One region of the Streptomyces sp. NPDC038280 genome, then DNA from elsewhere that is predicted to be linked to it. Evidence: riboswitches for the same ligand, from Rfam matches in the RefSeq annotation. Region 1 holds a riboswitch; the other holds the start of a gene.
What was found. Region 1 has a riboswitch for glycine ahead of gcvP (aminomethyl-transferring glycine dehydrogenase). Riboswitches for the same ligand answer to the same signal wherever they lie in the genome.
Positions count from the first base shown of each region.

Region 2: linked by a shared signal. The riboswitch ahead of gcvT (glycine cleavage system aminomethyltransferase GcvT) and the one ahead of gcvP (aminomethyl-transferring glycine dehydrogenase) in region 1 are both predicted to bind glycine.

Region 1 covers NZ_JBVJYZ010000003.1:735-16,552, forward strand. The annotation lists gene ACZ7J0_RS08270 (CDP-alcohol phosphatidyltransferase family protein) at 1-113, shown strand, start outside; gene ACZ7J0_RS08275 (sugar phosphate nucleotidyltransferase) at 227-2,722, shown strand; gene ACZ7J0_RS08280 (DUF881 domain-containing protein) at 2,820-3,749, shown strand; gene ACZ7J0_RS08285 (small basic family protein) at 3,746-4,078, shown strand; gene ACZ7J0_RS08290 (DUF881 domain-containing protein) at 4,084-4,869, shown strand; gene ACZ7J0_RS08295 (FHA domain-containing protein) at 4,952-5,893, shown strand; gene ftsR (transcriptional regulator FtsR) at 5,911-6,657, shown strand; gene ACZ7J0_RS08305 (bifunctional nuclease family protein) at 6,711-7,184, shown strand; gene ACZ7J0_RS08310 (MerR family transcriptional regulator) at 7,374-7,973, shown strand; gene ACZ7J0_RS08315 (DNA polymerase IV) at 8,118-9,662, shown strand; gene ACZ7J0_RS08320 (PRC-barrel domain-containing protein) at 9,554-9,955, opposite strand; glycine riboswitch at 10,069-10,167, shown strand; gene gcvP (aminomethyl-transferring glycine dehydrogenase) at 10,347-13,232, shown strand; gene ACZ7J0_RS08330 (DUF5999 family protein) at 13,317-13,523, opposite strand; gene ACZ7J0_RS08335 (hypothetical protein) at 13,861-14,457, opposite strand; gene ACZ7J0_RS08340 (glutamate-cysteine ligase family protein) at 14,939-15,818, shown strand, end outside.
Region 2 covers NZ_JBVJYZ010000007.1:195,562-211,379, forward strand. The annotation lists gene ACZ7J0_RS17345 (ABC transporter ATP-binding protein) at 1-859, opposite strand, end outside; gene ACZ7J0_RS17350 (ABC transporter permease) at 889-1,899, opposite strand; gene ACZ7J0_RS17355 (ABC transporter substrate-binding protein) at 2,020-3,771, opposite strand; gene ACZ7J0_RS17360 (ABC transporter permease) at 3,798-4,796, opposite strand; gene ACZ7J0_RS17365 (enhanced serine sensitivity protein SseB C-terminal domain-containing protein) at 5,163-5,951, opposite strand; gene ACZ7J0_RS17370 (enhanced serine sensitivity protein SseB) at 6,014-6,754, opposite strand; gene ACZ7J0_RS17375 (AAA family ATPase) at 6,912-7,574, opposite strand; glycine riboswitch at 7,724-7,824, shown strand; gene gcvT (glycine cleavage system aminomethyltransferase GcvT) at 7,979-9,109, shown strand; gene gcvH (glycine cleavage system protein GcvH) at 9,177-9,554, shown strand; gene glyA (serine hydroxymethyltransferase) at 9,566-10,843, shown strand; gene ACZ7J0_RS17395 (L-serine ammonia-lyase) at 10,995-12,365, shown strand; gene ACZ7J0_RS17400 (CopD family protein) at 12,369-13,298, opposite strand; gene ACZ7J0_RS17405 (EF-hand domain-containing protein) at 13,387-13,602, opposite strand; gene ACZ7J0_RS17410 (GNAT family N-acetyltransferase) at 13,698-14,336, shown strand; gene ACZ7J0_RS17415 (YncE family protein) at 14,404-15,579, opposite strand; gene ACZ7J0_RS17420 (polysaccharide deacetylase family protein) at 15,579-15,818, opposite strand, start outside.

The DNA of each region.
Region 1 (15,818 bases):
AAGTTTTCGGGTGGGCGTTCGCTGGATGGGGTACAAGTCTGTATTGGTGGGCAGGGATCCTCTACGTGGTCCAGGTCCGCCGACTCGTCAAGGCGGATACCGCGGCCGATTGAGCCCGTCTGCTCGTGCTGTGCAACGGGGCCAGCACGGGCAGGTTGTATGAGGGCCCACTGCGCAAGGGTGAAGTCGGCCGGACCGTCGTCTCTTCAAGGAGGACGCTTCCGACATGAAGGCCGTTGTAATGGCTGGCGGCGAAGGCACGCGGCTTCGCCCTATGACCTCAAGCATGCCCAAGCCACTTCTTCCGGTGGCGAATCGGCCGATCATGGAGCATGTGCTACGCCTGCTCAAGCGGCACGGTCTCAGCGAGACCGTGGTCACGGTGCAGTTTCTCGCCTCTCTCGTCAAGAACTACTTCGGTGACGGGGAAGAGCTCGGCATGCAGCTCACCTACGCCGACGAGGAGAAACCGCTCGGCACCGCTGGGAGCGTGAAGAACGCCGAGGATGCGCTGAAGGACGATGCGTTCCTCGTCATCTCCGGCGACGCCCTCACCGACTTCGACCTGACCGATCTGATCGCCTTCCACAAGGAAAAGGGTGCCCTCGTCACGGTGTGCTTGACGCGGGTGCCGAATCCCTTGGAATTCGGTATCACGATTGTGGACGAAGAGGGAAAGGTCGAGCGTTTCCTCGAGAAGCCCACTTGGGGCCAGGTGTTCTCGGACACCGTCAATACCGGTATTTACGTGATGGAGCCGGAGGTATTCCGGTACGTAGAAGCAGACGTTCCGGTCGACTGGTCCGGGGATGTCTTTCCGCAGCTCATGAAGGAAGGCAAGCCGATCTACGGCTATGTCGCCGAGGGCTACTGGGAGGACGTGGGCACGCACGAGAGCTATGTGAAGGCCCAGGCCGACGTGCTCGAAGGAAAGGTCGACGTCGATCTCGACGGCTTTGAGATCTCTCCTGGGGTCTGGGTGGCCGAAGGGGCCGAGGTGCACCCCGACGCGGTCCTGCGGGGACCGCTCTACATCGGTGATTACGCCAAGGTCGAGGCCGGCGCCGAGATCCGCGAGCACACCATCGTGGGATCGAACGTCGTCGTGAAGAGCGGGGCGTTTCTCCATCGGGCCGTCGTGCACGACAACGTGTACATCGGGGAGCACAGCAACCTTCGGGGCTGTGTCATCGGCAAGAACACGGACATCATGCGCGCGGCCCGCATCGAGGACGGCGCCGTCATCGGTGATGAGTGCCTGATCGGTGAAGAATCGATCGTTCAGGGCAATGTGCGGGTCTATCCGTTCAAGACGATCGAGGCCGGCGCTTTCGTCAACACCTCGGTGATCTGGGAGTCGCGCGGTCACGCGAATCTGTTCGGTGCCCGAGGTGTCTCCGGCATCCTGAACGTGGAGATCACGCCCGAGCTAGCCGTCCGGCTGGCGGGTGCCTACGCGACCACGCTCAAGAAGGGCGCCACGGTCACCACGGCCCGTGACCATTCCCGTGGCGCGCGTGCGCTGAAGCGCGCGGTGATCTCGGCTCTGCAGGCCAGCGCCATCGACGTACGGGACCTCGAGAACGTGCCGCTGCCTGTCGCACGGCAGCAGACGGCCCGTGGCAGCGCCGGCGGAATCATGGTCAGAACCTCGCCCGGTGTGCCCGACTCGGTGGACATCATGTTCTTCGACGAGCGGGGCGCGGACCTCTCGCAGGCGGGGCAGCGGAAGCTGGACCGCGTCTATGCGCGTCAGGAGTACCGGCGCGCCTTCCCCGGCGAGATCGGCGACCTGCACTTCCCGTCGAGCGTCTTCGACTCGTACACCGGGTCGTTGCTGCGGAACGTGGACACCTCGGGCATCGCGGATGCCGGGCTGAAGGTCGTCGTGGACGCGTCCAACGGCAGCGCCGGGCTCGTTCTGCCCAGCCTCCTCGGACGGCTTCAGGTCGACTCGCTGACGATCAATCCGGGTCTCGACGAGTCCCGGCCGACGGAGACCCCCGAGACCCGGCGCGCGGGCCTGGTGCGGCTCGGTGAGATCGTCGCGTCGGCGCGGGCGGCCTTCGGGGTGCGGTTCGACCCGGTCGGCGAGCGGATCTCGCTGGTCGACGAGCGCGGCAAGATCATCGAGGATGACCGTTCGCTGCTGGTCCTGCTGGATCTGGTGGCCGCGGAGCGGCGCAGCGGGCGGGTGGCTCTGCCGGTGACGACCACCAGGATCGCCGAGCAGGTGGCGGCCTATCACGGCACGCAGGTGGAATGGACGACCACGTCGCCGGACGATCTGACCCGGGTCGGCCGTGAGGAGACGACGATCTTCGGCGGCGACGGCCGCGGAGGGTTCATCGTCCCGGAGTTCAGCAGTGTCTTCGACGGGGCCGCCGCGTTCGTGCGGCTCATCGGTCTGGTGGCGCGGACCCAGCTCACCCTCAGCCAGATCGACGCGCGGATCCCGCGTGCCCATGTGCTGCGCCGGGATCTGGCCACGCCGTGGGCCGTCAAGGGCCTGGTGATGCGCCGCGTGGTGGAGGCCGCGGGGGAGCGCCATGTGGACACGACGGACGGTGTCCGGGTGGTGGAGGCCGACGGGCGTTGGGTGATGGTGCTGCCCGACCCGTCGGAGGCCGTCACCCATCTGTGGGCGGAAGGGCCCGACGACGCCTCGGCGCAGGCCCTGCTCGACGAATGGTCGGCCGTGGTCGACAGCGCAGGTCACTGACATGTGACCGAGGGCCCGGGAGGCGTCCGCGGACGCCTCCCGGCGCACCGGTGGGGCCATTCGGCGGCAGCCCTCGCGACGTGCGACGATGTGCGGCATGTCGCAGCAGCCCCCCGTTCGGAGCACCGGCTCCCCGCCCCCGCGTCCCGATGCGTCCATGTCGCTGCTGACCAATGTGATGGACCACGCCCTGGACGACGGCTACGCGGAGGCCACGGCGCGCCGTGAGGCGGAGGGCGGCGGGCTGCCCCGTACGCTGCGCGCCAAGCTCGGCCTCGCGGCGGGTCTGCTCCTGGCGGCCGTGGTGGTCACTGTCGGCGCCGCGCAGGCGCGGATCTCCGCTCCGGTGGTCGCCAAGGAGCGCCAGGAGCTCATCGGCCGTATCGACGCCGAGACCTCGACGGCCGACAAGCTGGAGAAGGATGTCGACGAGCTCCGCGGTGAGGTGGGGGAGCGCCAGCGCAAGGCGCTCCAGCAGCATGGCGGGGACCAGGCCGAGCTGGTCGCGTTGCTCTCCGGCGCCACGGAGGTGCGGGGGCCGGGCGTCAAGCTCGTCGTCGACGACGCCAAGGACACCGATCAGGGTGGCGGCGGGCCGCGGGAGAGCAGTGGCTTCTCGGACACGGGCCGGGTGCGCGACCGTGACATGCAGCGGGTCGTCAACGGACTGTGGCAGTCGGGCGCCGAGGCGGTCGCCATCAACGGGCAGCGGCTGACGTCGCTGTCCGCGATCCGTGCGGCGGGCGACGCCATACTTGTCGACAACAAGCCGCTGGTGCCGCCGTACACCGTGCTCGCGGTGGGGAACGGCCAGAAGCTGAGCACGGCGTTCCAGGACAGTGCCGATGGCCAGTATCTGCACGCGCTGCAGGAGAACTTCGGCATCCGTACCAGCATTTCCGCTCAGGACGAGGTGCGTCTGCCGGCGGCTCCGAGCTTGATCGTACGAATCGCAGAGCCGAGGAAGACCGGGGCCGCGACGGCCACCGGGCGGCCCACGGCCGACACAGGGAAGGGCACATCTTGATCGCCGTACTGGGCCTCGTCGTGGGAGTCGTGGTCGGACTGTTGGTCCGACCCGAGGTGCCGGCGGTGGTCGAGCCCTATCTGCCGATCGCCGTCGTCGCCGCTCTCGACGCGGTCTTCGGAGGTCTGCGCGCCATGCTGGACGGGATCTTCGTCGACAAGGTCTTCGTGGTCTCCTTCCTGTCGAATGTGGTCGTGGCCGCGCTGATCGTGTTCCTCGGCGACAAGCTGGGTGTGGGGGCGCAGTTGTCCACCGGTGTCGTGGTCGTCCTCGGCATCCGGATCTTCTCCAACGCCGCCGCGATCCGGCGGCATGTGTTCCGGGCGTGAGGCCGATGAGCAACGACGAGACACCGCAGAACGAAGACCGGCCCGAGCCGGAGACCGTACCGGAGAGGGCGTTGACCGGGCGTCAGCGCCTGGCCGCCGGGCTGTGGCCGCCACGGGTCTCCCGTGCCCAACTGATCGTGGCCGTGCTGCTGTTCGTCCTCGGCCTGGGTCTTGCCATCCAGGTCCGCTCGACCAGCGACAACAGCGCGCTGCGGGGCGCCCGCCAGGAGGACCTGGTGCGGATCCTGGACGAGCTGGACGACCGTACGCAGCGGCTGGAGGACGAGAAGGCGCGCCTGGAGGACCAGCGCGCGGAGCTCGACAGCAGCTCCAACCAAGCGGAGGAGGCCCGCAAGCAGACGCGGGAGAAGGAGCGGCAGCTCGGGATCCTGGCCGGCACGGTGGCCGCCGAGGGGCCCGGTATCACCCTCACCATCACGGACGGTTCGGGCGCGGTCGAGTCGGACATGCTCCTCGACGCGATCCAGGAGCTGCGTGCCGCCGGCGCGGAGGCGATCCAGATCAATGACGTCAGGGTCGTGGCGGACACGTACTTCTCCGGTGGTGACGGTGCCATAGAGGTGGACGGCAACCAGGTGAAGGCTCCGTACGTCTTCAAGGTCATCGGCAAGCCGGAGGACTTGGAGCCCGCGCTCAACATCCCCGGTGGTGTGGTCCAGACGCTGGAGAAGGAGCAGGCCACCGCCACCGTCGCCCGTTCGCAGAAGATCGTTGTGGACGCCTTGCGACCGGCGGAGCGGCCTGACTACGCTCGGTCGTCATCGCAGTGAGGCTGGGGTGCATGGGGGTCGTGCGACAAGGGCATGACGTTGCGGGGGGTCGCCGCATCACAAGCGTGCCGCGTGGTGGAAACTGTCCGGAGGATACGGACGTTGTGAAGGTGTCCGGGTCGGCAGGTGTGTTCATTCAGGGTTCGTCCTGCCCCACGGGCGGGTCTGTTTCGGTCAAGGGGAATCGCCCGTGAAGTTGTTTGCGAAGTTGTTCGGCAAGAGCGCACGCGAGGACGGCGGCAACAGCACCGCCAGGCACCGCGCGCCGCGCCATGCCCAGAGCGAGGAGCAGGGCGGCGAACGCCCGCTGTTCCGTGATGAGGTCGCCCCGGGCGGTGACATTCCCGGCGGCCAGGGCGCGTCGTCTGTTGACCCTGCCGGTCCCGGACGCATAGGTTTCGATGAGCCAACCTCAAGCTCGGGTGGAGGGTTTGCGCCCGATCCGTACGCATCCCAGGCAGCCGCGGGGCAGCCGCGGCAGGAGGATTCGTCCATGCCGGTATGTACGAGGTGCGGGCACCGCAACGCCGAGGCGAGTCGGTTCTGCTCCAACTGCGGCGCTCCGCTGCGGGGTGGAGCGCCCGCCGAGCGCCCGTCCGAGACTACGTCGACCATCTCGATCTCCGGACTCGAGGCGTACGACGCGGAGGTCACCGGTCAGACCGCGGTGCCGTCGCTCTCGCCCGAGGCCCAGGCCGCGGTCGACGCTCTGCCGCTGGGTTCGGCGCTCCTGGTGGTGCGCCGCGGACCGAACTCGGGCAGCCGCTTCCTGCTGGACAGCGAGCTGACCACGGCCGGCCGTCACCCGCAGAGCGACATCTTCCTCGACGACGTGACTGTCTCGCGGCGGCACGTGGAATTCCGCAGGGCGCAGGACGGCAGTTTCACCGTGTCCGATGTCGGCAGCCTCAACGGCACGTACGTCAACCGTGAGCGGATCGACTCGGTCGCTCTGTCGAACGGTGACGAGGTCCAGATCGGCAAGTACCGGCTGGTCTTCTACGCGAGCCAGCGGGGCGTGTGACCCCTCAGGGAAGGTCCATGCTGCGAACACCGTCGGGCGGTGCCGGCCGTGGCACCGCCTCCGGGGGCGACCGGCTGGTCAGCATCGGTTCGGTGCTGAACCAGCTGCGCGACGAGTTTCCCGAGGTCACGATCTCCAAGATCCGGTTCCTGGAGGCCGAGGGGCTCGTGGAGCCGCGGCGGACGCCGTCCGGGTACCGCAAGTTCAGCCCCGAGGACGTGGAGCGGCTGGCCCAGATCCTGCGCATGCAGCGGGATCACTATTTGCCGCTCAAGGTCATCAGGGAGCACCTCGACGCGCTCGCGCGGGGCGAGCAGGTCCAGCTGCCCGCTCAGGGGACGCAGCGTGACCTCCCGGACGGGCCCTGGGACCTGGAGGCGGACCGGCCGACCGCCGCGCGGGTGGGCCGGGGCGAGCTGCTCGCGGCCGCCGAGGTCAGTGAGGCGGAGCTGGCCGACTGGGAGTCCTACGGCCTGATCGGTCCCGTGTCGGACGACGGGGGCTACGACGCCGAGGCCGTGACGGTCGCCAGACTTGTCGCGGAACTGGGGAGATTCGGTCTCGAACCTCGTCATCTTCGCGCCGTGAAGGCGGCCGCCGATCGCGAGGCCGGTCTGGTCGAGCAGGTCGTCGCGCCGCTGCGCCGGCACCGTAATCCGCAGACCAGGGCCCATGCGGAGGCCACGGCGAAGGAGCTCGCGGGGCTCTCGGTACGCCTCCACGCCGCATTGGTACAGACCGCGCTCGGGGTCCGCTTTCAGTGATCTTGCGGATGCCCGACTACCCAAACCGGTCGGGCACGTCCTAGGGTTGCTGTGTGAACGAGCTCGACGTTGTGGGTGTCCGGGTGGAAATGCCCTCCAACCAACCGATCGTGCTCCTGCGTGAAGTGGGAGGCGATCGGTACCTCCCCATCTGGATCGGACCGGGTGAGGCGACGGCCATTGCCTTCGCCCAACAGGGCATGGCTCCGGCCAGGCCCCTGACTCATGACCTCTTCAAGGACGTGCTCGAAGCCGTCGGGCAGGAGCTCACCCAGGTCCGGATCACGGACCTGCGGGAAGGGGTCTTCTACGCGGAGCTGGTCTTCGCCAGTGGCGTTGAGGTGAGCGCTCGGCCCTCCGACGCCATAGCGCTCGCCCTGCGGACCGGGACGCCGATCTTCGGCAGTGACGGTGTGCTGGACGATGCCGGCATCGCGATTCCGGATGAGCAGGAGGACGAAGTGGAGAAATTCCGCGAGTTCCTCGACCAGATCTCGCCGGAGGACTTCGGATCCAGTAGCCAGTGACCGGCCTTTCGACCTGTCTCGCTGCTCCGGGTGCCGTCCGGGCATTCGAGTAGCCGTTCCCGGAAGAGAGTCACGGGAAACCACTCTCAGGGTGATTATCACTCGGCGTGCCGAGTGTGGCGATCGTTGACGCACCCCGAGTGACTGCCTACCGTCGTGTGGGCAGGTCAAGGACGGAGGGTCGGCGTCATGAGCAGCGGCGACGGTACGGCAGGGGGTTCCCTCGGACGGAGTCCGGGGGAGAGCGGGCCGTATCCGCTCCACGGCAGTGCGGCGGCGGCCGAGCCGACGACCGACACCATCGGGTATCGAGGGCCGACCGCGTGCGCGGCGGCGGGCATCACGTACCGCCAGTTGGACTACTGGGCGCGCACCGGGCTGGTCGAGCCCAGCGTGCGGCCCGCGTACGGCTCCGGCACCCAGCGGCTCTACAGCTTTCGTGACGTCGTCGTACTCAAGATCGTCAAGCGCTTCCTGGACACCGGGGTGGCGCTGCAGAACATCCGGGCGGCCGTACAGCATCTGCGGGCGCGGGGCTTCCGGGACCTCGAGCGCATGACCCTGATGAGCGACGGCGCGACGGTGTACGAGTGCTCGTCGCCGGACGAGGTCGTCGATCTGTTGCAGGGCGGCCAGGGGGTCTTCGGGATCGCCGTGGGTGTGGTGTGGCGGGACGTCGAGGCCGCGCTGTCGCAACTTCACGGGGAGCGGGTCGACACCGGCGAGACGCTGGTCGGGCACAACCCGGCGGACGAGCTGGCGCGGCGCCGCCGCGACAAGGCCGTCTGAGGCTCGCTGGTGCCTTCCGGCGCCTCTGACCCGGCGGTCTCGGTCGCTGTCTCGTCCTTGCGGCCGGATGTCCGCGGCGACGCGGCCGGACCGTCGTACAGAAGTGCGGGTCGATTGTCAGTGCCGTAGGGCAGCATCGGTGGTGTGAGAGCCGCGCCGACGATCCTGCATCTCGACATGGACGCCTTCTTCGCCGCCGCGGAGCAGGCGGCGAAGCCGAGCCTGCGCGGAAAGCCGGTGGTGGTCGGAGGTCTCGGCCCGCGCGGAGTCGTCGCCACCGCCTCGTACGAGGCCAGGCGCTTCGGGGTGCATTCGGCGATGCCCATGTCCCAGGCCAGACGGCTCGCGCCGAACGCCGCCTATCTGGTGCCCCGCTTCTCGCTCTACCGCTCGGTCAGCGACCAGGTGATGGAGCTGCTCGGACGGCTCTCGCCGCTGGTCGAGCCGCTGAGCCTGGACGAGGCCTTCGTGGACCTCGAAGCCGGGGGTGCGGCATATGACTCGGCCACGGCGCGGGAGGCCGGTGAGCGGCTGCGCAGGGACATTCTCGGCACCACCGGGTTGACCGGGTCGGTGGGACTCGCCGGATCGAAGATGCTCGCCAAGATCGCCTCCGAGGAGGCCAAGCCCAACGGGCTGGTCCTGATAGAGCCGGGGACCGAGCGCGAGCTGCTCGGCCCGAAGTCCGTACGGATCCTGCCCGGCGTCGGGCCGGCGACCGGCGAGCATCTGCGCCGGGCCGGCATGACGACGGTGGCGGACCTCGCCGAGGCGGGGGAGGACGAGCTCGTACGCCTCCTGGGCCGGGCGCACGGTGCCTCGCTGGCCCGGATGGCCCTGGGGCACGACGACAGACCCGTGGTGGCCGAGCGCGACACCAAGTCCGTCTCGGTGGAGGACACCTTCGATGTCGATCTGCACGACCGGGTTCGCATCCGGGTTGAGGTGGAGCGCCTCGCCGACCGGTGTGTGCAGCGGTTGCGGGCGTCGGGGCACTCGGGGCGGACCATCGTGCTCAAGGTGCGGCGGTTCGACTTCTCGACGCTGACCAGGTCGGAGACGCTGCGCGGGCCGACGGACGCGGCGGCGGTCGTGAGGGAGGCGGCCGCACGGCTCCTCGAGGCGGTGGACACGACCGGCGGCGTCAGGCTGCTGGGCGTGGGTGTGACCGGCCTCGCCGACTACACCCAGGAGGACCTCTTCGCACAGGCCGCCGACGACGAGCCGACGGCGGTCGAGGACGACGGGAAGGGCGAACAGGACCCCGGGGCGACGGCGGAGCGGACGGAGATCGCCGCCGAGCCGCCGGAGCGGCGCTGGCCGGCCGGGCGGGACGTGCGCCACGCCCGGTACGGGCCGGGGTGGGTGCAGGGCAGCGGGGTCGGACGGGTCACCGTGCGGTTCGAAGAGCCCTGGTCGAAGCCCGGGAGGGTACGGACGTTCCTCGTCGACGACCCCGAACTGGAGCTGTCGGATCCGCTGCCGCTCGTGTGGAGGGAGCCGGAGACCCCGGCGGAGGAGAGCGCGGCGGAGCCCTCACCGGGACCTGTGGACAGGTCCGGTGAGGGTGCGGCGGACGGTCAGGTCTCCGAGGGCTTGTCGCGGCCTGCCAGCCGGCCGAAGTCACGGCCCGGCGGTGGCGGGGACGGAGTCGCGTCGTCGGGTGCGGCGGGGAGGTCCATGCCGTAGTGCCGGTAGAGCTGGAGCTCCTGCTCCGGGGAGAGATGGCGGCCGACGCCGAAGTCCGGCGCGTCCTTGATCAGGGAGCGTTCGTAAGGGATGTGAAGCGCGCCGCCGACCAGTTCGCTGGGCTCCAGGGGGACGAAGGCGTCTCTGCTGAACAGGCCCGTGCGCACGGCCGCCCACTCGGGAACACCCGTGGCATCGTCCAGGTACACCTCGTCGATGGTTCCGATCTTGGTCCCGTCACGGTCGAACGCTTTGCGGCCGATCAGGCTGCGCGGATCGATGTCGGTCTGCACGGTCCCTCCAACGGTTCGCAACTGCTCTTCAAACACTACGAAAGTGCACAACGGGGATGTCGGCCACTCGAGGGATGTCCGGGGAACCTCGCTGGTAGGCTGGCTGTGGCTGCTGACCCTGTGCGGGAGAGTCCACCGAAGAAACCTTTCGGGGGCGCCGAAGGAGCAAATCCTCCCCGGAATCTCTCAGGCCCCTGTACCGCACGGACGAGGTCACTCTGGAAAGCAGGGCGGACGTCCGACGGCATCCGCTCTCACCGACGGTGAAAGCCGGCGTGCCGTTTCGGCGTGCCGGTGAAACTCTCAGGTTGAGATGACAGAGGGGGAGGCCGTCCGGGCATCCGCGCCGTGGTGCCCCTCGCAGGTCGTGACGACCAGGAGGCCTCCGTACATGACCGCCAACCGCATTCCGCTCTCCGTACTCGAACAGGGCATTCCCTTCGAGCAGCGGCACATCGGACCCGACGCCGAGGCGCGCGCGAAGATGCTCGCGCAGGTCGGCTACGGCTCGCTCGACGAACTCACCGACGCCGCGGTACCGGACGTGATCAAGAGCGCCGAGGCGCTCGGACTCCCCTCCGCCCGCACCGAGGCCGAGGTGCTCGCCGAACTGCGCTCGCTCGCCGACCGCAACCAGGTACTCGCGCCGATGATCGGCCTCGGCTACTACGGCACGTTCACGCCGCCGGTCATCCTGCGCAACGTCATGGAGAACCCGGCCTGGTACACGGCGTACACGCCCTACCAGCCGGAGATCTCGCAGGGCCGCCTCGAGGCGCTGCTGAACTTCCAGACCATGGTCGCCGACCTCACCGGTCTGCCCACCTCCGGCGCGTCCCTGCTCGACGAGGGCACCGCCGCCGCCGAGGCCATGTCGCTGGCCCGCCGGGTCGGCAAGGTCAAGGACGGCGTCTTCCTGGTCGACGCCGACGCGCTGCCGCAGACCATCGCCGTGATCGAGACCCGCGCCGAGCCGACCGGCGTCGAGGTCGTCGTCGCCGACCTGTCCGACGGCATTCCGGAGGAGATCGCCGAGCGCGGTGTCTTCGGCGTGCTGCTCCAGTACCCGGGCGCCTCCGGCGCGGTCCGGGACCTCAAGCCGGTCATCGAGCGGGCGCACGAGCTCGGCGCGATCGTCACCGTCTCCGCCGATCTGCTGGCGCTCACCCTGCTCACCTCGCCCGGTGAGCTCGGCGCGGACATCGCCGTCGGCACGACCCAGCGATTCGGTGTCCCGATGGGCTTCGGCGGCCCGCACGCCGGTTACATGGCCGTCCGCGAGAAGTTCGCCCGCAGCCTGCCCGGCCGCCTCGTCGGTGTCTCCGTCGACGCGGACGGCAACAGGGCCTACCGCCTGGCGCTGCAGACCCGCGAGCAGCACATCCGCCGGGAGAAGGCGACCAGCAACATCTGCACCGCGCAGGTGCTGCTCGCCGTCATGGCCGGGATGTACGCCGTCTACCACGGCCCCGACGGCCTCAAGGGCATCGCCCGGCGCACCCACCGCTACGCCGCGATCCTCGCCGAGGGGCTGCGCGCCGGTGGTGTCGAGGTCGTGCACGGCTCGTACTTCGACACCCTGACGGTCCGCGTGCCCGGCACCGCCGCGCAGGCCGTGGCCGCCGCCCGCGAGGGCGGGGTCAACGTGCACCTCGTCGACGCCGACCACGTGTCCATCTCGTGCGACGAGACCACGGGCCGCGCCCAGCTCACCGCCGTGTGGGCCGCCTTCGGTGTCGACGCCGACATCGAGGTGCTCGACGCCACCGCCGCCGACGCGCTTCCCGAGGGCCTGCTGCGCTCGGACGTGTACCTCACGCACCCGGTGTTCCACGCGCACCGCTCCGAGACGGCGATGCTGCGCTACCTGCGTAAGCTCGCCGACCGCGACTACGCGCTGGACCGCGGCATGATCCCGCTCGGCTCCTGCACGATGAAGCTCAACGCCACCACCGAGATGGAGCCGGTCACCTGGCCGGAGTTCGGGGCGATGCACCCGTTCGCGCCGGCCGACCAGGCCGCGGGCTACCTCACCCTCATCACCGAGCTCGAGGAGCGCCTCGCCGAGGTCACCGGCTACGACAAGGTCTCCATCCAGCCCAACGCCGGTTCGCAGGGCGAGCTGGCCGGTCTGCTGGCCGTCCGCGCCTACCACCGCGCCAACGGCGACACCCAGCGCACCGTCTGCCTCATCCCGTCCTCGGCGCACGGCACCAACGCCGCCTCCGCCGTGATGGCCGGGATGAAGGTCGTCGTCGTCAAGACCGCCGACGACGGCGAGATCGACATCGACGACCTGCGCGCCAAGATCGAGCAGTACCGCGACGAGTTGTCCGTGCTGATGATCACCTACCCGTCGACGCACGGTGTGTTCGAGGAGCACGTCGCCGACATCTGCGCCCAGGTGCACGACGCCGGCGGCCAGGTGTACGTCGACGGAGCCAACCTCAACGCCCTGGTCGGGCTCGCCAAGCCGGGCCGGTTCGGTGGCGACGTCTCGCACCTGAACCTGCACAAGACGTTCTGCATCCCGCACGGCGGCGGTGGCCCCGGCGTCGGTCCGGTCGGCGTCCGTTCGCACCTCGCCCCGTACCTGCCCAACCACCCGCTCCAGCCGGCCGCCGGCCCGGCGACGGGCGTCGGCCCGATCTCGGCCGCGCCGTGGGGCTCCGCGGGCATCCTGCCGATCTCCTGGGCGTACGTACGGCTCATGGGCGGCGAGGGTCTCAAGCGCGCCACCCAGGTGGCGGTGCTGGCGGCCAACTACATCGCCAAGCGCCTGGAGCCGCACTTCCCGGTGCTCTACACCGGTCCCGCCGGGCTGGTCGCGCACGAGTGCATCGTCGACATCCGGCCGCTGGCGAAGGCGTCCGGCGTCAGCGTCGACGACATCGCCAAGCGCCTGATCGACTACGGCTTCCACGCGCCCACGATGTCGTTCCCGGTCGCCGGCACGCTGATGATCGAGCCGACCGAGAGCGAGGACCTCACCGAGATCGACCGGTTCTGCGACACGATGATCGCGATCCGCGCCGAGATCGAGAAGGTCGCGTCGGGCGAGTGGCCCGCCGAGGACAACCCGCTGCGCAACGCCCCGCACACCGCGGCCGCGTTGGGCGGTGAGTGGGAGCACCCGTACAGCCGTGAGGACGCGGTCTTCCCGGCCGGTGTCTCGGCCGCCGACAAGTACTGGCCGCCGGTGCGCCGTATCGACGGCGCGTTCGGCGACCGCAACCTCGTCTGCTCGTGCCCGCCCCTGGACGAGTACGACAACTGACGGTCGGACCACGGCTGACATGAGTCAGGGCCGGTTCGGAGCGCGCTCCGGGCCGGCCCTTTGTCGTACGTCGTGCCCGCCGCCTCAGGCGGCCGTCACCACCTGCTCGGTGTCCAGCGGCCGGTGCGGCGCGATGATCTGGCCGTCCGGCAGCAGCTCACCGGTGTCCTCGAAGAGCAGGACACCATTGCACAGCAGGCTCCAGCCCTGCTCCGGGTGGTGCGCCGTCAGACGGGCGGCCTCCCGGTCGGCGGAGTCGGCTGTCGGGCAGGATGGCTTGTGCTGGCACATGGGTGGGTTCTTTCGCTGCGGTGTGGTGAGTGTCCTGCGGCTCGATGCGGTGTTCATGGCCGCCCCCCGTTGGTCGGTTCGGTCCGGTCCCAGTGTTGTCCTGCGGGCGTCGATCCGCAGGGATTTCGCGGCAGCTCTTCCTACTGGTTAGGGACGTATCACCCGCCCGGACGGTTCAGCTCAACTACACGGTCTCTTCGGATGGTTCGGGGTGGTCATTGTGGGCTAGTCCGTATGGGGCAGGACGGTGGTGTCCGTACGAACGCCGTACGTGGACAGAGCGATGCCCCGCGGCGGTGACGGCCGCGGGGCATCGCTCCGTGCTCTTCGGAAGAGGTCAGGCCGGTGAGCCCAGGAGTGGGACCGGCGGAGCGAGGCGCAGGGTGAGGACGGGCAGCAGATCGGCGACCCGGTGGGGTCTGTGGGCGGCGATGCCGGGGGGCGCGGGCGCCAGCGGAATCAGGAGGTCCGACGGCGCGGGGGACCCCTTTGACCCGTCGGCTTCCGTGTCCCCGTGCAGCCACAGGGTCAGCATGTACAGCTCGGGCACGGACAGCAGGCGTGGTTGATAGGGAGTGCTTATGGACTCGGCCTGGCGCAGTGCGCGTTCGGTGGCGGTGATGTAGGGCCCTTCGAAGAAGTGCGAGAAGGACCAGCCGTCCGGAGTGAGCATCGTGTCCGCGGCGGCGACGGCACGGTCGCCGCCACGGATCAGAAACCGCCAGCCGGCGAGCCGGGTACGCGGTGTCGGGGTGGGCGGGACGACCTGATCCAGTACATCCAGCACATGGACGGGCAGGGGCAGTTCGGCAGTGAGCTGTCCCTGGACGGAACGGAGAGCTGGTGTACGGGCCTCGCGGACGGCGGCGGGGGAACCGAGGGCCACGAGGACACTGCGCAGGGCCGGCGCGGGGGCCGGAGGGATGTGGAGCATGGTGGGTCGCCTCTCACTCAGGAGACACGGTGAAGCGGGGGGCAGTGCGGACGACGCTGTCAGCTGCGGGGCCAGAGGGGGCCATAAGGCCGTGGCCGGGCGCCGGCTCTCTGCCTCGTCCGCGGAGTTTATACCGCGCGTGTTCACCCGGTGTTTCTGCTAGACGGCTGAGCTATTGCGGCCAAGGCGGAATTCGGTCTTTATTATGCGGCATTTCGACGGATTTAACGTCAAGGCAAGCCTCTGGCCTGCGGCGTGAGCGCCGCTACGACGGCCGAATCTCGTCGGCGTTTCGGTCGTGCTGTCGGCAGTGGTAACTGCACAGTGCTCCATGCCTGCGGAATGTGCCGCACGGACTTCCTTCTCAGCCTACCGTTCAGCCTGTGCGCGTGGGGGCGTTATGGATCAGCCGGGCTGGGCATTATCGTCCGTGACACGAGCGGCCGAGCCGCGGGCTGCCCACTCGAGGAGGGACCCTTCGATGGGGGAGAAGGTCGTGGCAGGCGGGTTCGACCTGTCCGATCGACAGAGGTACCGGCGCAAGCTCCAGCAGTGTCTGGCGGGACTGGGGAGGCTCCTGGCGGAGAAGAGGTTCGACCGGCCCAGAAACATGATGGGCCTGGAGATCGAGTTGAATCTGGCGGGCGCCGACGGGATGCCCCGGATGATGAATGCCGAGGTTCTGGAGCGGATTGCGAGCAGGGATTTCCAGACGGAACTCGGAATGTTCAACCTGGAAGTGAACATCGCGCCGCACCGGCTCGGCGGGCGGGTTTTCGATCAGCTCGCCGAGGAGCTGCGCACCGGTCTGGGATATGCCCACCGCAAGGCCCAGGAGGTGGATGCCGGCATCGTCATGATCGGAATTCTGCCCACGCTCGCGCAGCACGATCTGGTGACCGCGAACCTCTCGGACGTCGACCGCTACATGCTCCTCAACGACCAGATCGTGGCCGCTCGGGGCGAGGACTTCGCGCTCGACATCCAGGGCGTCGAGCGGCTGACCTGCACCGCGGCGTCGATCGCGCCCGAATCGGCGTGCACGTCCGTGCAGTTGCACCTCCAGGTCACTCCCGCCCGGTTCGCCGCGGTGTGGAACGCGGCGCAGGCCGTCGCGGCCGTCCAGGTGGCCGTCGGCGCCAACTCGCCCTTCCTGTTCGGCCGGGAGCTGTGGCGCGAGTCGAGACCGCCGCTGTTCCAGCAGGCCACGGACACCCGGCCGCCCGAGCTCCAGGCCCAGGGCGTCCGGCCGCGCACCTGGTTCGGGGAACGCTGGGTGGACTCGGCGTACGACTTGTTCGAGGAGAACCTGCGCTTCTTTCCTCCGCTGCTGCCCATCTGCGACGAGGAGGACCCGCTGC
Region 2 (15,818 bases), on a different contig from region 1:
GATCCCGGTCGATGCGCGGCATCGAGCCCAGCAGGCCCCAGGTGTAGGGGTGCCGGGGCTCGTAGAAGACCTGCTCGGCCGTGCCGCGCTCGATGCACCGGCCGCCGTACATCACGAGCAGCTTGTCGGCCATCTCGGCGACGACACCCAGGTCGTGCGTGATCATGATGACCGCGGAGCCGAACTCCTTCTGCAGATCCCGGATCAGGTCCAGGATCTGCGCCTGGACGGTGACGTCGAGCGCCGTCGTCGGCTCGTCCGCGATGAGCAGCTGCGGGTTGTTGACCAGGGCCATCGCGATCATCGCGCGCTGGCGCATACCGCCGGAGAACTCGTGCGGGTAGGAGTCGACGCGCTTGCCCGGCTCGGGGATGCCGACGCGGTCGAGCATCTCGATCGCCCGGGTGCGGGCGGCCTTCTTGGTGACCTTGTTGTGGACCCGGTACGCCTCCACGATCTGCGCGCCGACCGTGTAGTACGGGTGCATCGCGGAGAGCGGGTCCTGGAAGATCATGGCCATCTTCTGGCCGCGCAGCTGCCGCACGTGGTCGGCGTCGGCGCCGATCAGCTCCTCGCCGTCCAGCCAGACCTCGCCGGAGATCTTCGCGTTCGGCGCGGCGCGGTGGAGTCCCATCACGCCCAGCGAGGTGACCGACTTGCCGGAGCCGGACTCGCCGACGATGCCGAGGGTCTCGCCGGCCTTGACGTCGAAGCTGACGCCGTCGACCGACTTGACCAGGCCGTCGTCGGTGGTGAAGTGGATGCGCAGATCGCGCACGGAGAGGAAGGAGTCCTCGGTGCCGGACCGCTGGGCGGGCACCGGCTCACCCAACGCGGCAGACGGCGCGGCAGACGCCATACCGGCGGTCTGCTCCTTGGAAACCTCGCTCACGAGTACCTCACCCTGGGGTCGATGGCGGCGTACACCAGGTCCACCAGCAGATTGCAGAAGACGATGAAGAAGGCGGCGGTCAGGGTCACGCCCATCACGATCGGCAGGTCGTTGTCCCGCACGCTCTTGATGGCGTACTTGCCCATGCCCTCGAAGGAGAACACCGTCTCGGTGATGACGGCGCCGCCGAGCAGCAGACCGAAGTCCATGCCGAAGATGGTGACGATCGGGGTGAGTGCGGCCCGCAGCCCGTGCTTGCCGATGACCTGGCTCTCCTTGAGGCCCTTGGCGCGGGCGGTACGGATGTAGTCCTCACCCATCGTCTCCAGCATTCCGGCCCGGGTGAGCCGTGCGTAGAGCGCGGAGTAGAGGAAGGCCAGCGAGCACCAGGGGACGAGCAGGTTCCACGCCCACTCGGCGGGGTTCTCGGTGAACGGCACGTAGTTGATGCCGTCCCAGACCGGCCACTGGACCGTGAGGACGCCCAGCGCGAGCATGCCGGTGAAGAAGATCGGGAGGGAGACGCCGGCGAGGGCGACGCCCATGAAGAAGCGGTCGAGCAGGGAGCCACGCTTCAGCGCGGAGACGACGCCGGTGGCGACACCGGTGACCAGCCAGATCACCGCCGCACCGATGGCCAGCGAGAAGGTGACCGGGACGCGGCCGATGATCTCCGGCCACACCTCGATGTGGCGCTTGAAGGAGTAGCCGAAGCACGGAGCGTCACAGTGCGAGGCGTCGGGACCGAACTTGTAGTCGGCGCCGACGAAGATCTGCCGGATGAAGTCCCAGTACTGGACGTACAGCGGCTTGTCGAGGCCGAGGTTCGCCTTGACCGCGGCCACTGTGTCGGGGTTGGCGTCCTTGCCCACGTACTGGGCCGCCAGTTGGTCCATCGTCTGGCCCGCGAGGCGGGGGACGAGGAAGAAGATCGCGAAGGTGACTGCGCTGACGATCAGCAGCAGTAGCACCGCGCCGAAGACGCGTCGGATGAAGTACGCAGCCACAGCTATCCGGCGCCGGTGCCCGCCGGCCGCCGGCCCGCTCCCTTGTGAGGAGCGGCCGGCCGGCCGGCGGACACCGGAGCCATCACCTGCCTTTCGAACTCTCGGGGTGGGACCCGCCTGCTACTTGGCGGAGCCCATCAGCAGGTAGTCGTACATGCCCAGGTAGGCCTGGGTGATGGTGACGTTGGTCGCCGACTCGGGCCGCAGAAGCAGGTTCTTGCGGTAGATCAGCGGGACCGCGGTCGCGCCCTCGATGACCGTCTTGTCGACCTCGCCCCAGACCTTCTCGCGGGCGGCGGTGTCCGTGGTGGCGATGCCCTCGTTGAGGAGCTGGTTGACCTTCGGGTCGTTCAGCTCCTGGACGTTGTTGCCACCGGCCGGCTTGATGGCCGAGCCGTTGACGATCTGGTCGAGGAAGCCGAAGCCCGTCGGCCAGTCCGCACCCCACGCGGTCATGATCATGCCGAGCTTGTTGGCGTGCACGTAGCTCGGGTTGCCCGCGAAGTTCTGGAAGTACTTACCGGCCGGGAAGGTCTTGATCTCGGCCGTGATGCCGATCTTCTTCAGCGACGCCTGGACCGCGGTGGCCATGGCCATCTCGGCCGGACGGTCCGAACGGGCCGACAGGTTGGTCTTGAAGCCGTTCGGCTGACCGCACTTCTTCAGCGACTCCTTGGCCTTGGCCATGTCGCCCTTGAAGCCCTCGGACGGGTACAGGTCGAACTTCGTGTAACCGGCCACGGTCGGCGGGATCAGCGTGGTCGCCGGGTCACCCTTGGGCGCGCCGCCCTGGGCGGCCGCGACGGACGCCTTGTCGATGCCCCACTGAACGGCCTTGCGGCACTCGATGTTGTTGAACGGGGCGACGTTGACGTTCAGGCCGATGTACGACGTGGCGCCCGCGTACGGGTTGTCCGTCTGCTTCTTCAGCTTGGCGTCGGTGAGGACCTTCGGCTGGGTGGCCGGGGCGACACCGGTGCCGGCGCCGTCGACGGTGAGGTTGTCGGAGATCAGGTTGCCGTCGATCGTCTCCTGCTTCACGCCGAAGCGCAGGGTGATCTTGTCCGGCAGGGCCTTGCGGACCGGGTCGGTCTTCGGGTCCCAGTTCTCGTTGCGGACGAGGGTGGCGCCCTTGCCCTCCTCGTACGACTGGAACTTGTACGGGCCCGAGGAGACCATCTTCTTGACGTACTCGGCGCCCTTGTCGGCCGCGCGCGGCACGGGGGCCGTCTGCGAGAAGGTCGCCAGGTAGTCGAAGTCCGCGAAGGCGTTCTTCAGCTTGAAGACGATGGTGAGGTCGTCCGGCGTCTCGATGGAGGCGAGGCCGGCCGGGTTCTTGTCCTTGTAGGGACCCTTGTAGGTGTCACCACCGATGAGGTGTGCCTTGAAGTACGTCGGACCGTTCGCCAGCGCCTCGGGGCTGAAGTTCGAGCGCTCGACGGCGTACTTGACGTCCTTCGAGGTGATCGGCGTGCCGTCCTCGAACTTCAGGCCCTTCCGGAGGGTGTACGTCCAGGTCTTCGCGCCGTCACTGGGCTTGCCCAGCGACTCCGCGAGGTCGGGGACGACCTCCAGGCCCTCCTTGTCGGCGGCCGGCTTGAAGGAGGTCAGCGTGCGGCCGTACAGGCGGGCGAAGTTCTGGATCCAGCCGTAGTACGTGTTGCCCGGGTCGAGGGAGTCCGGCTCGTCCGAGAACTCGTAGGAGACCGTGCCGCCCTTCTTGTCGGACTTGTTGACGACGGAGGTCAGCGCGGCGTCAGCCGTACCGGAACCGCCCTTGCCCTTGTCGTCCTTGGAACCACCACACGCGGACGCCCCCAGCGCCAGCACCACTGCTGTGGCGACCAGAACTGTCGCTTTTCTAGTCTTCACCTGAGGAAAGCCCCCTCATTCGTTGGTTACTTGCTGCGCGGGTCGAGGGCATCTCGCAGCCCGTCGCCCAGCAGGTTGAAGGCCAGGACCGTGATGAAGATCGCGATGCCCGGCACGAGCATGTACTGCGGATCGGCCGCGTAGGTGTCGACCGCGGTGGTGAGCATTCCGCCCCAGGAGGCCTGCGGCGGAGCGATGCCGACGCCGAGGTAGCTGAGTCCCGCCTCGAAGAGGATGTTGGTGGGGATCAGCAGCGTGGCGTAGACCAGGATCGGTGCCACCAGGTTGGGCAGCAGCTCACGGAAGAGGATGAACGGGCCACGTGCGCCGAGCGACCTGGAGGCCTCGACGAACTCGCGGTTGCGCAGCGTCATCGTCTGGGCCCGCACGATTCGGCCCATGTAGGGCCAGCTGAAGAAGCCGATCACGAAGATCAGCACACCGATCCGCAGCGGCAGACCGCTCAGGCCGAACGCGCCGTCCTGAAGGGTCGCCGAGAGGGAGATGGCGAAGAGGAGGAGCGGGAACGCCAGGAAGGTGTCCATCATCCGGCTGATCAGGGCGTCGACCCAGCCGCCGTAGAAACCGGCGACGATGCCCATGACCACGCCGATGACCACGGAGAGCACGGTGGCGCCTCCCGCGACGAGCAGCGAGACCCAGGAGCCCTCGATGACACGGGCCAGGATGTCTCGGCCGAACTGCGGGTCGACACCGAGCGGGTGGTCCCAGCTCATGCCGCCGAAGGCACCCTTCGGGGCCAGCAGGGCCGGGTCGATGAGGTCCTGGTGGAACTCATTGGGGTCGAGGCCGAAAACCGCCTGGATCGGCTTGGCCAGGACGGCCATCAGTACGAGCAGGATCACGATGATTCCGCCCGCTATCGCCATCTTGTCGCGCTTGAAGCGCGCCCAGGCGATCTGACCGAGGGAACGGCCTTCGATCTGGCTCTGTTTGACCCCCGTGAGTACTGCCTCCGGCTGAGCCTCGGCAGCCGATCCGGTGGTCTCGATCGGTGCGGTCACAGTGCCTTAGACCCCTCCCGGCCGGCGGTGACCGGCCCGTACCCGCTGCTGTCACGGCTTGTCTCGCATCAGGTGATGGCGCAAGTCATGCCGATGGTGCGGAAATTACCCATGACGCCGCATGTGATGCGACTCGTACAAAGGACCGACGGTTCTTTGTTAGCGGGGAGTCTTCAACGGGTTTGCGATCACCCGCCAGACCTGGCGGGGAATGGTTGCTCAAACGTGATGCGGGGCGTGAGGTTCCGTTATCCGGACGCGGTGATCGCGTCAGCGGACCATCTCGGTCACTATTCCACCAGATCGGACATGACGGCCAACTGCCCCAACCGCTGGCGCAATTGGGGCAGAAGGATCGTGCGGATGTCAGTACGCGCGGGGAGCGGCCGGCGGATAGCCGTAACCGGGTGCCTGCGGCTGCGGAGCCGCGTGCGCGTCCCGGTCGTAGAAGGGCCGGGCGTTGGCCCGCAGCCACATCGTCACCGGGTCGTACTCGTCGGACATGGCGACCGTCGAGACGGGCAGCCCGTCGGGCACGGCGGCGATGGACTGCTGCATCATCGCGCGGACCGCGTCGACGGACGGGCCGCTGGTGTCGTACAGATCGAGGCCGATCGCGAGGTACGGGGAGCCGAGCGCCGGCTGGACCCAGGCGCGACGCAGCGAACGGACCGCGGCGGTGCGGTGGGCGTTCTGCGTGAGCAGGGCGTAGAACTGCGGGATCTCGATGGCCGGTTCGGTCAGCCGCAGGGGTCCCGCCGGCATCCGGTCGAGGCCGGTGGCGATCCGACGCAGATCGGCCCAGGGGATGCCGAGACCGCCGCCGGGGGCATGGGGATTGAGCCAGATGCCCCACCGGTCGGGATAGAGGGCGCGGGCGACGTCGCGGCCGCTGATCACTTCATGGGCGCGGGTCCAGCCGGAAGCGGAGAGCTCCTGGGTGGAGGTGACGCAGGGCGCGTAGCCCAGGCCGTCGACCTCCATGTTCCCGTACTGCGCCTCGGGCGAGCCGGCCGTGCCGTGCCACAGCAGCATCCAGACCTGGCCGTCGGCGAGCGCGTGCAGCAGCGACTCGTACGCGTCGTAGCGTCCGGGCGTCACCTGGCGCAGCATGTGCTCGACCTGCCCGGCCGCAGCGGTGCCTGACGCGCTCACCTTGGGTTCCGCCCCTCTTCGATCCACCGAACCAGCTTATGCGTGCTTGTGCGCGGTCCCGCTTACGCGGGCACCCGCTGGTAGAAGGGGCGCACCTTCTCCAGCATCCAGTCGCCGACCGGGTCCTGGGCGACGTCCAGGAGGACGAGGTTCACCGGCCACGACACGGCGGCCCGGCCGAGCGCGCGGCCGAGGGCATCCATCGGCGCGTTGCGGTCGGCGCCCTCCCAGGAGGCGAGCTGGACACCTATGAACAGGGACGGCGCCTCGCCTTCGACGCTGGCCAGGCCGCGGCGGGCGCTGAGGACCACACCGGTGGCCTCGAACTCGGCGGAGGCGACGGCGAGGAAGTCGACGGGGTCGTCCTGCCAGTCGGGCTCGAAGAGCCGGACCCGGCCACCGCTCGCGGGACCGTCCAGGGGGGTGCGGCCGACCCGGCACAGTTCGGCCACGGCGGGCGGCGGCAGGGGGAGGCCGACGGCGCCGCCGGGGTTCACCGCGATGCCGAGCTGCGGCGGCAGACCACGGGCGAGGTCACGGGCGGGGGCGACGGTGAAGGACATGTGGCCGCCGACGCAGGCGAGGAACTGCTGCTCGGAGCTGAAGACGGGGACGTACGGAAGTCCCTCGATCTCCATGGTCGGCAGATCGAGGTCCCTGCTGTCCGGTCCTCCGCCGTTGGGCAGGGGCACCCAGACGGAGCTGCGTCCCAGTACTTCGACGAGCCGGCCTCCCGCCGAGGGGTTGCCGAGCGAGGCGGCGAGCACCTCTTCCAGCTCGTTGCCCGGCCATGCACTGTCCACTGGTCGCTTCCCCTTCTGACCCGATCCCGGCAGAACCCTAACGCCGGGGCGGCGGCGGAAGGGCGCGCTGTGTCGAAAAGGACAGTGAGGGCCGGCTTCCGGTTCCACGGTTCCCCGGAACGGGCGGGTCGGTGGAGGTGGGTCCGGGCGGGGCGGTTCAGGCGGGGGCCGCGAAGGAGATGCGCTGAAGGGCGGTCGCCGCGTCACGGTCCAGAAGCGTCACGGAGGAGCAGCCGCGCGGGAGGTGGGCCGACTCCGCGTCGCGCAGCAGCCGGGAGACGGCGCGACGGTGGCGGGCGAAGGCGTAGCCGGAGACGCCCCGGCCGCGCTCGCGCTGGCCGGCCCTGGCCGTCCCGGGCGTGACGTCCAGCAGGAGCAGGTGCAGCGCGCCGCCGCGGCGCCGCGCCTCGCGGGCGAGCAGGCGCCTGACCCAGGTCTGGGTGCCGCAGTCGTGGACGACGACGCTCTCGCCGGAGCGCAGCGCCCGCCACAGGCCCGCGTAGTGGGCGATCCGGGCCGCCGGGCGGTAGACGGCATAGGGAAGGAAGGACGGCATCCGCGCCTCCCAGCGTTCGCGGGCGTCCTGCGAGTCGATCCCGCACTCCTGGGCCGTGCGCCGGATCAGCGTCGACTTTCCGCTGCCGGGCAGCCCGGAGACGACCACGATGTCCCCGGCCGCGAAGGTGAGGGCCCTGGGTCCCCGGCCGCCGCGCTCCCGCAGGTCGCGCGGGACCGGCGCGGCGGCCGCCGCGCGCACCCGCCCGCGCGGCGTGGGCAGCCCCGCCGTCGTCGCGTACGCACCTGTCCGCTGCAACGTCATCGCTTCTCCCCTGTCGGGTCGTCGGACCCTTGCCCATGGAGTGTAAAGAAACAGTAATGAGGCACAAGCGATTTGCCGATGAGATCCCTCGTGCAATGATGTGCGCGCCAAGCGCACACGCGTGCGCAGACAACCTCATACCGGCCGCTTGAATCCGCGCGGGAGAGTCCCGGGGGCGCAGTGACACCCCGGGCGCCGAAGGAGCAAGTTCCTCCCTTGAATCTCTCAGGCCCCGTACCGCGTGGATGAGGCAGATCTGAAAAGCGAGCCGCCTGGCGGCTCCACCCAAGGTGCAAGTCATGACCCGATGTACGTAAGGGTCGTGGTGAACCTCTCAGGTTCCGATGACAGATGGGGAGGATTGTCCTCGCCATCTCATGCCCTGGGACCCGGGAGCCACATCCATGAGCACTGCCCCCCGCCTGACAGCCCTCGATGCCCTGCATCGTTCGCTGGGCGCGACCATGACCGACTTCGCGGGCTGGGACATGCCGCTGCGGTACGGGAGCGAGCGCGACGAGCACAACGCCGTACGGACCAGGGCGGGTCTCTTCGACCTGTCCCACATGGGCGAGATCGCCGTCACCGGCCCGCAGGCCGTGGACCTGCTGAACTACGCGCTGGTCGGCAACATCGGCACCGTGGGCCCCGGCCGCGCCCGCTACACGATGATCTGCCAGGAGGACGGCGGCATCCTCGACGACCTGATCGTGTACCGGCTCCAGGAGCAGGAGGCCGCACCGGCCGAATATCTGGTCGTCGCGAACGCCTCCAACGCGCAGGTCGTCCTCGACGCCCTCACCGAGCGCGCCGCGGGCTTCGACGCCGAGGTACGGGACGACCGTGACGCCTACGCGCTGATCGCCGTCCAGGGCCCCGAGTCCCCCGGCATCCTCGCCTCGCTCACCGACGCCGACCTGGACGGGCTGAAGTACTACGCCGGCCTGCCGGGCACGGTCGCCGGGGTCCCCGCGCTGATCGCCCGTACCGGCTACACCGGCGAGGACGGCTTCGAGCTCTTCGTGGCCCCCGAGCACGCCGTGGAGCTGTGGCAGGCCCTGACCAAGGCCGGCGAGGGCGCCGGTCTGGTCCCGGCCGGTCTCTCCTGCCGCGACACGCTGCGCCTGGAGGCGGGCATGCCGCTGTACGGGCACGAGCTGACCACCGCCCTGACCCCCTTCGACGCCGGTCTCGGGCGCGTGGTCAAGTTCGAGAAGGAGGGTGACTTCGTCGGCCGCGCGGCCCTGGAGGCGTCCGCCGAGCGCGCCGCCACCAACCCGCCGCGCAAGCTGGTCGGCCTCGTCGCCGAAGGCCGCCGGGTCCCCCGTGCGGGCATGGCCGTCGTCGCGGGCGGAAAGGTGATCGGTGAGGTCACCTCCGGGGCCCCCTCGCCGACGCTGGGCAAGCCGATCGCCATGGCCTATGTGGACGCGGCGCACGCCGAGCCGGGCACGCCCGGTGTCGGTGTCGACATCCGCGGTGCCCACGAGCCGTACGAGGTCGTGGCGCTGCCGTTCTACAAGCGCCAGAAGTGACACTCGGTACCTCCCGTATCTCTCCCCCGTTCATCAGCACTCCCCCGCGTACAGGAGAATTCAGGTCATGAGCAACCCCCAGCAGCTGCGCTACACCAAGGAGCACGAGTGGCTGTCGGACGCCGAGGACGGCGTGTCGACGGTCGGCATCACGGAGTTCGCGGCGAACGCGCTCGGTGACGTCGTCTACGCCCAGCTCCCCGAGGTCGGGGACACGGTCGCCGCGGGCGAGACCTGCGGTGAGCTGGAGTCGACCAAGTCGGTCAGCGACCTGTACTCGCCGGTGTCCGGCGAGGTCGTCGCGGCCAACCAGGACGTGGTGGACGACCCGTCCCTGGTGAACTCCGCTCCCTTCGAGGGCGGCTGGCTGTTCAAGGTACGGGTGAGCGAGGAGCCGAACGACCTGCTCTCCGCCGACGAGTACACCGCGTTCTCCGGCAACTAAGGATGTCCCCGATGTCGCTTCTGAACACCCCTCTCCATGAGCTGGACCCGGATGTCGCCGCCGCCGTCGACGCCGAGCTGCACCGCCAGCAGTCCACCCTCGAGATGATCGCCTCGGAGAACTTCGCTCCGGTCGCCGTCATGGAGGCCCAGGGCTCGGTCCTCACCAACAAGTACGCCGAGGGCTACCCCGGCCGCCGCTACTACGGCGGCTGTGAGCACGTCGACGTGGTCGAGCAGATCGCGATCGACCGCATCAAGGAGCTGTTCGGCGCCGAGCACGCCAACGTCCAGCCCCACTCGGGCGCGCAGGCCAACGCCGCCGCGATGTTCGCGCTGCTCAAGCCAGGCGACACGATCATGGGCCTGAACCTGGCCCACGGCGGTCACCTGACCCACGGAATGAAGATCAACTTCTCCGGCAAGCTCTACAACGTGGTCGCGTACCACGTCGACGACGCCACCGGTGAGGTCGACATGGCCGAGGTCGAGCGCCTCGCCAAGGAATCCAAGCCGAAGCTGATCATCGCCGGCTGGTCCGCCTACCCGCGTCAGCTCGACTTCGCCGCCTTCCGCCGGATCGCCGACGAGGTCGGCGCGTACCTGATGGTCGACATGGCGCACTTCGCCGGCCTGGTCGCCGCGGGTCTGCACCCCTCGCCGGTGCCGCACGCGCATGTCGTCACCACGACCACGCACAAGACGCTGGGCGGCCCCCGCGGCGGTGTCATCCTGTCGACCGCCGAGCTCGCCAAGAAGATCAACTCGTCGGTCTTCCCCGGTCAGCAGGGTGGCCCGCTGGAGCACGTGATCGCGGCCAAGGCCGTCTCCTTCAAGATCGCCGCCTCCGAGGAGTTCAAGGAGCGCCAGCAGCGCACGCTGGAGGGTGCCCGCATCCTCGCCGAGCGCCTGGTCCAGGCCGACGTCACCGAGCACGGCGTCTCGGTCCTGTCCGGCGGCACCGATGTGCACCTGGTCCTGGTGGACCTGCGCAACAGCGAGCTGGACGGCCAGCAGGCCGAGGACCGTCTCCACGAGGTCGGCATCACGGTCAACCGGAACGCGATCCCGAACGACCCGCGTCCGCCGATGGTCACCTCGGGTCTGCGCATCGGTACGCCGGCGCTGGCCACGCGCGGTTTCCAGGCCGACGACTTCGCCGAGGTGGCGGACATCATCGCCGAGACCCTGAAGGCCGCCTCTCCCTTTGGGGCTGCCGAAGCGGACGCCCTCAAGGCACGGGTCTCGGCCCTCGCCGACAAGCACCCGCTGTACCCCGGTCTGAAGTAGTTTCGACCCTTTCTGTTGTAGTTTCGTTCGTACGAGCATCCGGGGCACCGCGCACACTGGACAGTGAGCGCGGTGCCCCATCCCTTCTCCGCGCTTTCTGCTCCACCCCGGCAGACAACGGCGTCTACCCACCCCCACAAGGAGTTCCCCCGTGGCCATCTCGGTCTTCGACCTGTTCTCGATCGGCATAGGCCCGTCCAGCTCCCACACGGTGGGCCCGATGCGGGCGGCGCGGATGTTCGCCCGTCGCCTGAAGAACGAGGGCCTGCTGGCCCACACCGCCTCCATACGGGCCGAGCTGTACGGCTCGCTCGGCGCGACCGGCCACGGCCACGGCACGCCCAAGGCCGTCCTGCTGGGCCTGGAGGGCAATTCCCCCGGCACGGTCGACGTGGAGAGCGCCGACGAGCAGGTCGAGCGGATCAAGTCCGCCAAGCGGCTCAGCGTCCTCGGGGTGCACGAGATCGGCTTCGACTTCGACGAGGATCTGATCCTGCACCGCCGCAAGGCCCTGCCTTACCACGCCAACGGCATGACGATCTTCGCCTACGACGCCGAGGGCGCCCTGATCCTGGAGAAGACGTACTACTCGGTCGGCGGCGGCTTCGTCGTCGACGAGGCCGCGGTCCAGGGGGAGAACCCGATCGTCCCGGACGACACCGTGCTGAAGTACCCCTTCCGCACCGGTGACGAGCTGCTGCGGCTCTCCCGCGAGACGGGTCTGTCGATCTCCGCGATGATGCTGGAGAACGAGAAGGCCTGGCGCTCCGAGGAGGAGATCCGCGCGGGTCTGCTGGAGATCTGGCGCGTCATGCAGGCCTGCGTCTCGCGCGGCATGTCCCGTGAGGGGATCCTGCCCGGCGGCCTGAAGGTCCGCCGGCGCGCCGCGAACTCGGCCCGCAAGCTGCGCTCCGAGGGGGACCCGGCCGCGCTCGCCATGGAGTGGATCACCCTCTACGCCATGGCCGTGAACGAGGAGAACGCGGCGGGTGGCCGGGTCGTCACCGCGCCCACGAACGGCGCGGCGGGCATCATCCCGGCGGTCCTGCACTACTACATGAACTTCGTGCCCGGCGCCGACGAGGACGGTGTGGTCCGCTTCCTCCTCGCCGCGGGCGCCGTCGGCATGCTCTTCAAGGAGAACGCCTCGATCTCCGGCGCCGAGGTCGGCTGCCAGGGCGAGGTCGGCTCGGCCTGCTCGATGGCGGCCGGCGCGCTCGCCGAGGTGCTGGGCGGCAGCCCGGAGCAGGTGGAGAACGCGGCCGAGATCGGGATGGAGCACAACCTCGGCCTGACCTGCGACCCGGTCGGCGGTCTGGTCCAGATCCCGTGCATCGAGCGCAACGGCATGGCGGCGGTGAAGGCGGTCACGGCCGCGAAGATGGCGATGCGCGGCGACGGCAGCCACCTGGTCTCCCTCGACAAGGTCATCAAGACCATGAAGGAGACCGGCGCGGACATGTCGGTCAAGTACAAGGAGACCGCGCGCGGCGGTCTCGCGGTGAACATCATCGAGTGCTGAGGCTCATCCCGCGCCGATCCAGTGGGGGTCGGGAACGACGGTCAGGACGGCCGACAGGAGCATGACCCCCATGAGCGCGGCCAGCTCGATCCGGGCGGGCGGCCCCGGGTCCCCTCCGCCCACCATCCGGCGGCGGGCGACGAGCGCGAGGCCGCTGGCCGCGCCGACCACCACGAGTTTGGCTATCAGGACCCTGCCGTAGGCCGTGGTGAACACGGCCTCCAGCGGAAGCTTGCGCAGCGTGGAGCAGATGCCGGTGCCCACGACGGCGGCGAAGGCCCATGCCGCCATCCTGGCGTATCCGGCCAGTACGTCCCGGCCGCCGCGGCGCAGGGCCATGGTGCGCAGCACGCGCAGCAGCGTGCCGGACCACAGGGACGCGGCCGTCAGGTGGACGACGGTCAGCGCGGTGCCGATGGCGGGCCAGTAGGTCTCGGGGTGCGCGCGAACCGCCTCCGCCGCGATCACGACCACGAGCGGCACCACCGCCCATCGGGGCTGCCCGAGTGCCAGACAGCCGGCCGCGACCGCGAAGCCGTTGATGGTGAACAGCAGCAGGCGGCCCTCGCGCAGTCCGTGGACGGCGGCCAGGTCCAGACCGCTGACGGCGGACAGGAGCGCGATCTGGCCGGTCGACGCGACGACGCCGGCGAGGGCGGCGGGCAGGGCCCACGAGCCGGGGCGGGGTCCACGGCCGGCCAGGTGCTCGCCGGCCAGGTCGCCGATCGTCACGGCGAGCCCGGCGAAGACCACCACGCGCAGGACGGATGTGATCCCGGCGGCGGGGACGGGGAGCTCCCCGGTGCCGCGGGCGGCGAGCCGGGCTCCGAGCAGGGCGATGCCGAACCCGGTGAGCGCGGCGCCGGTGAGCAGCAGGGCACGCGCCGTCGACCGAGTGCGGAGCTGGGTGCCGTCAGGTCCGGAGAGGGTCACCGGACGATCGTCACCGAGCCGCCGTGGGGCGGCAACCGGAGACGAGGCGGGCGGCGTCGGCGTGGAGCGCGACGCCGCCCCCGCGAGGTCAGGCCTTGTTGATGTGGGCCCAGAACTCGTCGAAGGACAGCTTGCCGTCGCCGTTGCCGTCCTGGGCGTTGATGACCGCCTGGGCGACCGGCTCGGTGACGTTGAAGTCACCCAGCTGCGCCATGACGCTCTTGTACTCGGCGGCGGTGATCATTCCGTCCCCGTCCACGTCGAACCGCTCGAATGCCGTGCGCGCCGACTCGATGTCCGCCACTGCTTCCACCCCATTCTTGGTGCCTAACTGACGGGGGTCAGATTATCGGCAGCGCCCGGTGCGTCCGGCCTCGGCCCATGGCGGATCATGGGCGTATGAGTGAGTACGTAGCGCGGATCCTGGCGGCGGCCGCGCGGGGGCGGTTCCCGCCGGCGGACGGGGCGACGGCGGTGGTGCCGCAGCCGAACCGGCGCGACGCCGGGGTCCTGGCGTTCACCGCGCACACGGTGGTGTTCACCGACGAGGACCCGGCCTGGGTGCGCGCGGCGCTGGCCGCCACGTCGGGCGATCCGCTCGCCGCGTCGATGAACCCCGGTTTCCTCGGCGCGCTGATGGCCAGGACCGGCCGGCACATGAACACGATCGATCTGCTGACGGTCGCGGACGCCCTGCCCGGGGGGCCGGAGATCGCGCTGCGGGAGATCGAGGACCCGGCGCACCCGCGCGTCGCACGGGCGATGAAGTACCGCGACGACGTCCGGGTGTGGTCGGCGCCGGGCGGCGTACTGATCCTCGGCCGTGGCGTCGCGGGCCGCTGGGAGGCCGCGATCGAGGTCGACGAGACGGCGCGCGGCGGGGGCCTGGGCCGGGCCCTGGCGGTCGCGGCCCGGCATCTCGTCCCGGACACGGTGGTGTGGGCGCAGCAGTCGCCCGGCAACGCACGGAGCGTGCGGACGTTCCAGGCGGCGGGCTACCGCCCGGTGGGGTCCGAGGCGCTGCTCATCGCCGACTGACCGCCCTCGGTGTGCGCTGCGGGCCCCCGCGACCGTGCCGGGGGGCGCGCGGCGTCGTTCACACCGGTCAGCGGAAGATGCCGGTGTGGCCGAGCGAGTAGCGGCCGGGCTGCGGATAGACCGCGAGTCCGTGCGGTCCCCCGCCGACCGGGATCCGGGCGAGCTGCCGACCGGTCTTGGTGTCGATGGCGTACACCTCGGAGTTGTACCGGCCCGACAGCCACAGCACCTTGCCGTCGGCCGAGACCCCGCCCATGTCCGGGGAGCCGCCGTCCGGCAGCACCCACTTCTTCGTCAGCTTGTTCTGCGGGAAGTCGAAGACGGAGATGGTGCCCTCGCCGCGGTTGGAGACGTACATCTCCTTGGAGTCCCGGGAGACGTAGAGACCGTGGCAGCCCTTGCCGGTCGGCAGGAGCGTCGGGGTGGTGAACTTCTCGCCGTCCAGGACCCACATCCCGTGCGCCATCATGTCGGCGATGTAGAAGGTCTTGCCGTCCGGGGAGATCTTGACGTCCTGCGGCATGGCGCCCCCGAAGGGCAGCTTCTGCTGGCCGACGACCTTCATCTTCTCCGTGTCGACCTTGAGCAGCTCGCCGGAGAACTCGCAGGAGACGATGAAGTACCGGCCGTCCGCCGAGAAGTCGGCGTGGTTGACGCCGTAGCAGCTGACCGGTTCGGTGTGCACCCTGTCCATGGTGTGGGGGTCGCGGAAGACCAGCTCGCGGTCCATGGAGGCCATGACGACGGCGTACTTGCCGTTGGGCGTGAAGTACAGGTTGTACGGGTCGTGCACCTCCACCGGCTTGCCCGCGACACCGGTGGCCGGGTCGATCGGGGTGAGCGTGTGGCCGCGGTTGTTGTTGACCCAGAGGGTCTTCATGTCCCAGGACGGGACGACGTGCTGGGGCTGGACGCCGACCGGGATGGTCTCGACGACCTTGTACGTGGCGGGGTCGATGACCGAGACGGTGTTGGAGTTGGTGTTGGGTACGTAGACCCGGGAGGGGAAGCCCTTGACCGCGGGCGAGAGCTTGCCCGGCCGGTCGGCCGCGTAGATGTCCTTGGGGTCGAGGACCGGCGGCATCCCGGGCAGCCCCTCCGAACGCACGGGCTTCTTCTTGACGACGGGGGGCGCGGCGGCTTCGGTGCCGTGGCTCGTCTGCTGGGTTGCGGTGGTTCCACAGCCGGCGAGCGCGGTGAGCAGCGCGGCGGCGACGAGACTCTTGGTCAGCTTCGTGGGCATCAGGTCAGCAGCTCCGTGGTGGTCACCGCGCGCAGGCCGCGGCGGTCGAGGTCGTCGAGGAGGGCGGGCAGCGCGCCGACCGTGTCCGCGTAGCCGAAGTGCAGGCTCACCACGGACCCGCCGCGGACCTGCCCGGTGACGGTACGGACGACGGTCGGGGCGCCGGGCGAGGTGAAGTCGAGCGAGTCGACGTCGTAGGACAGGACGTGCGGGTAGCCGGCCCGCTGGGCGAGCTTCTG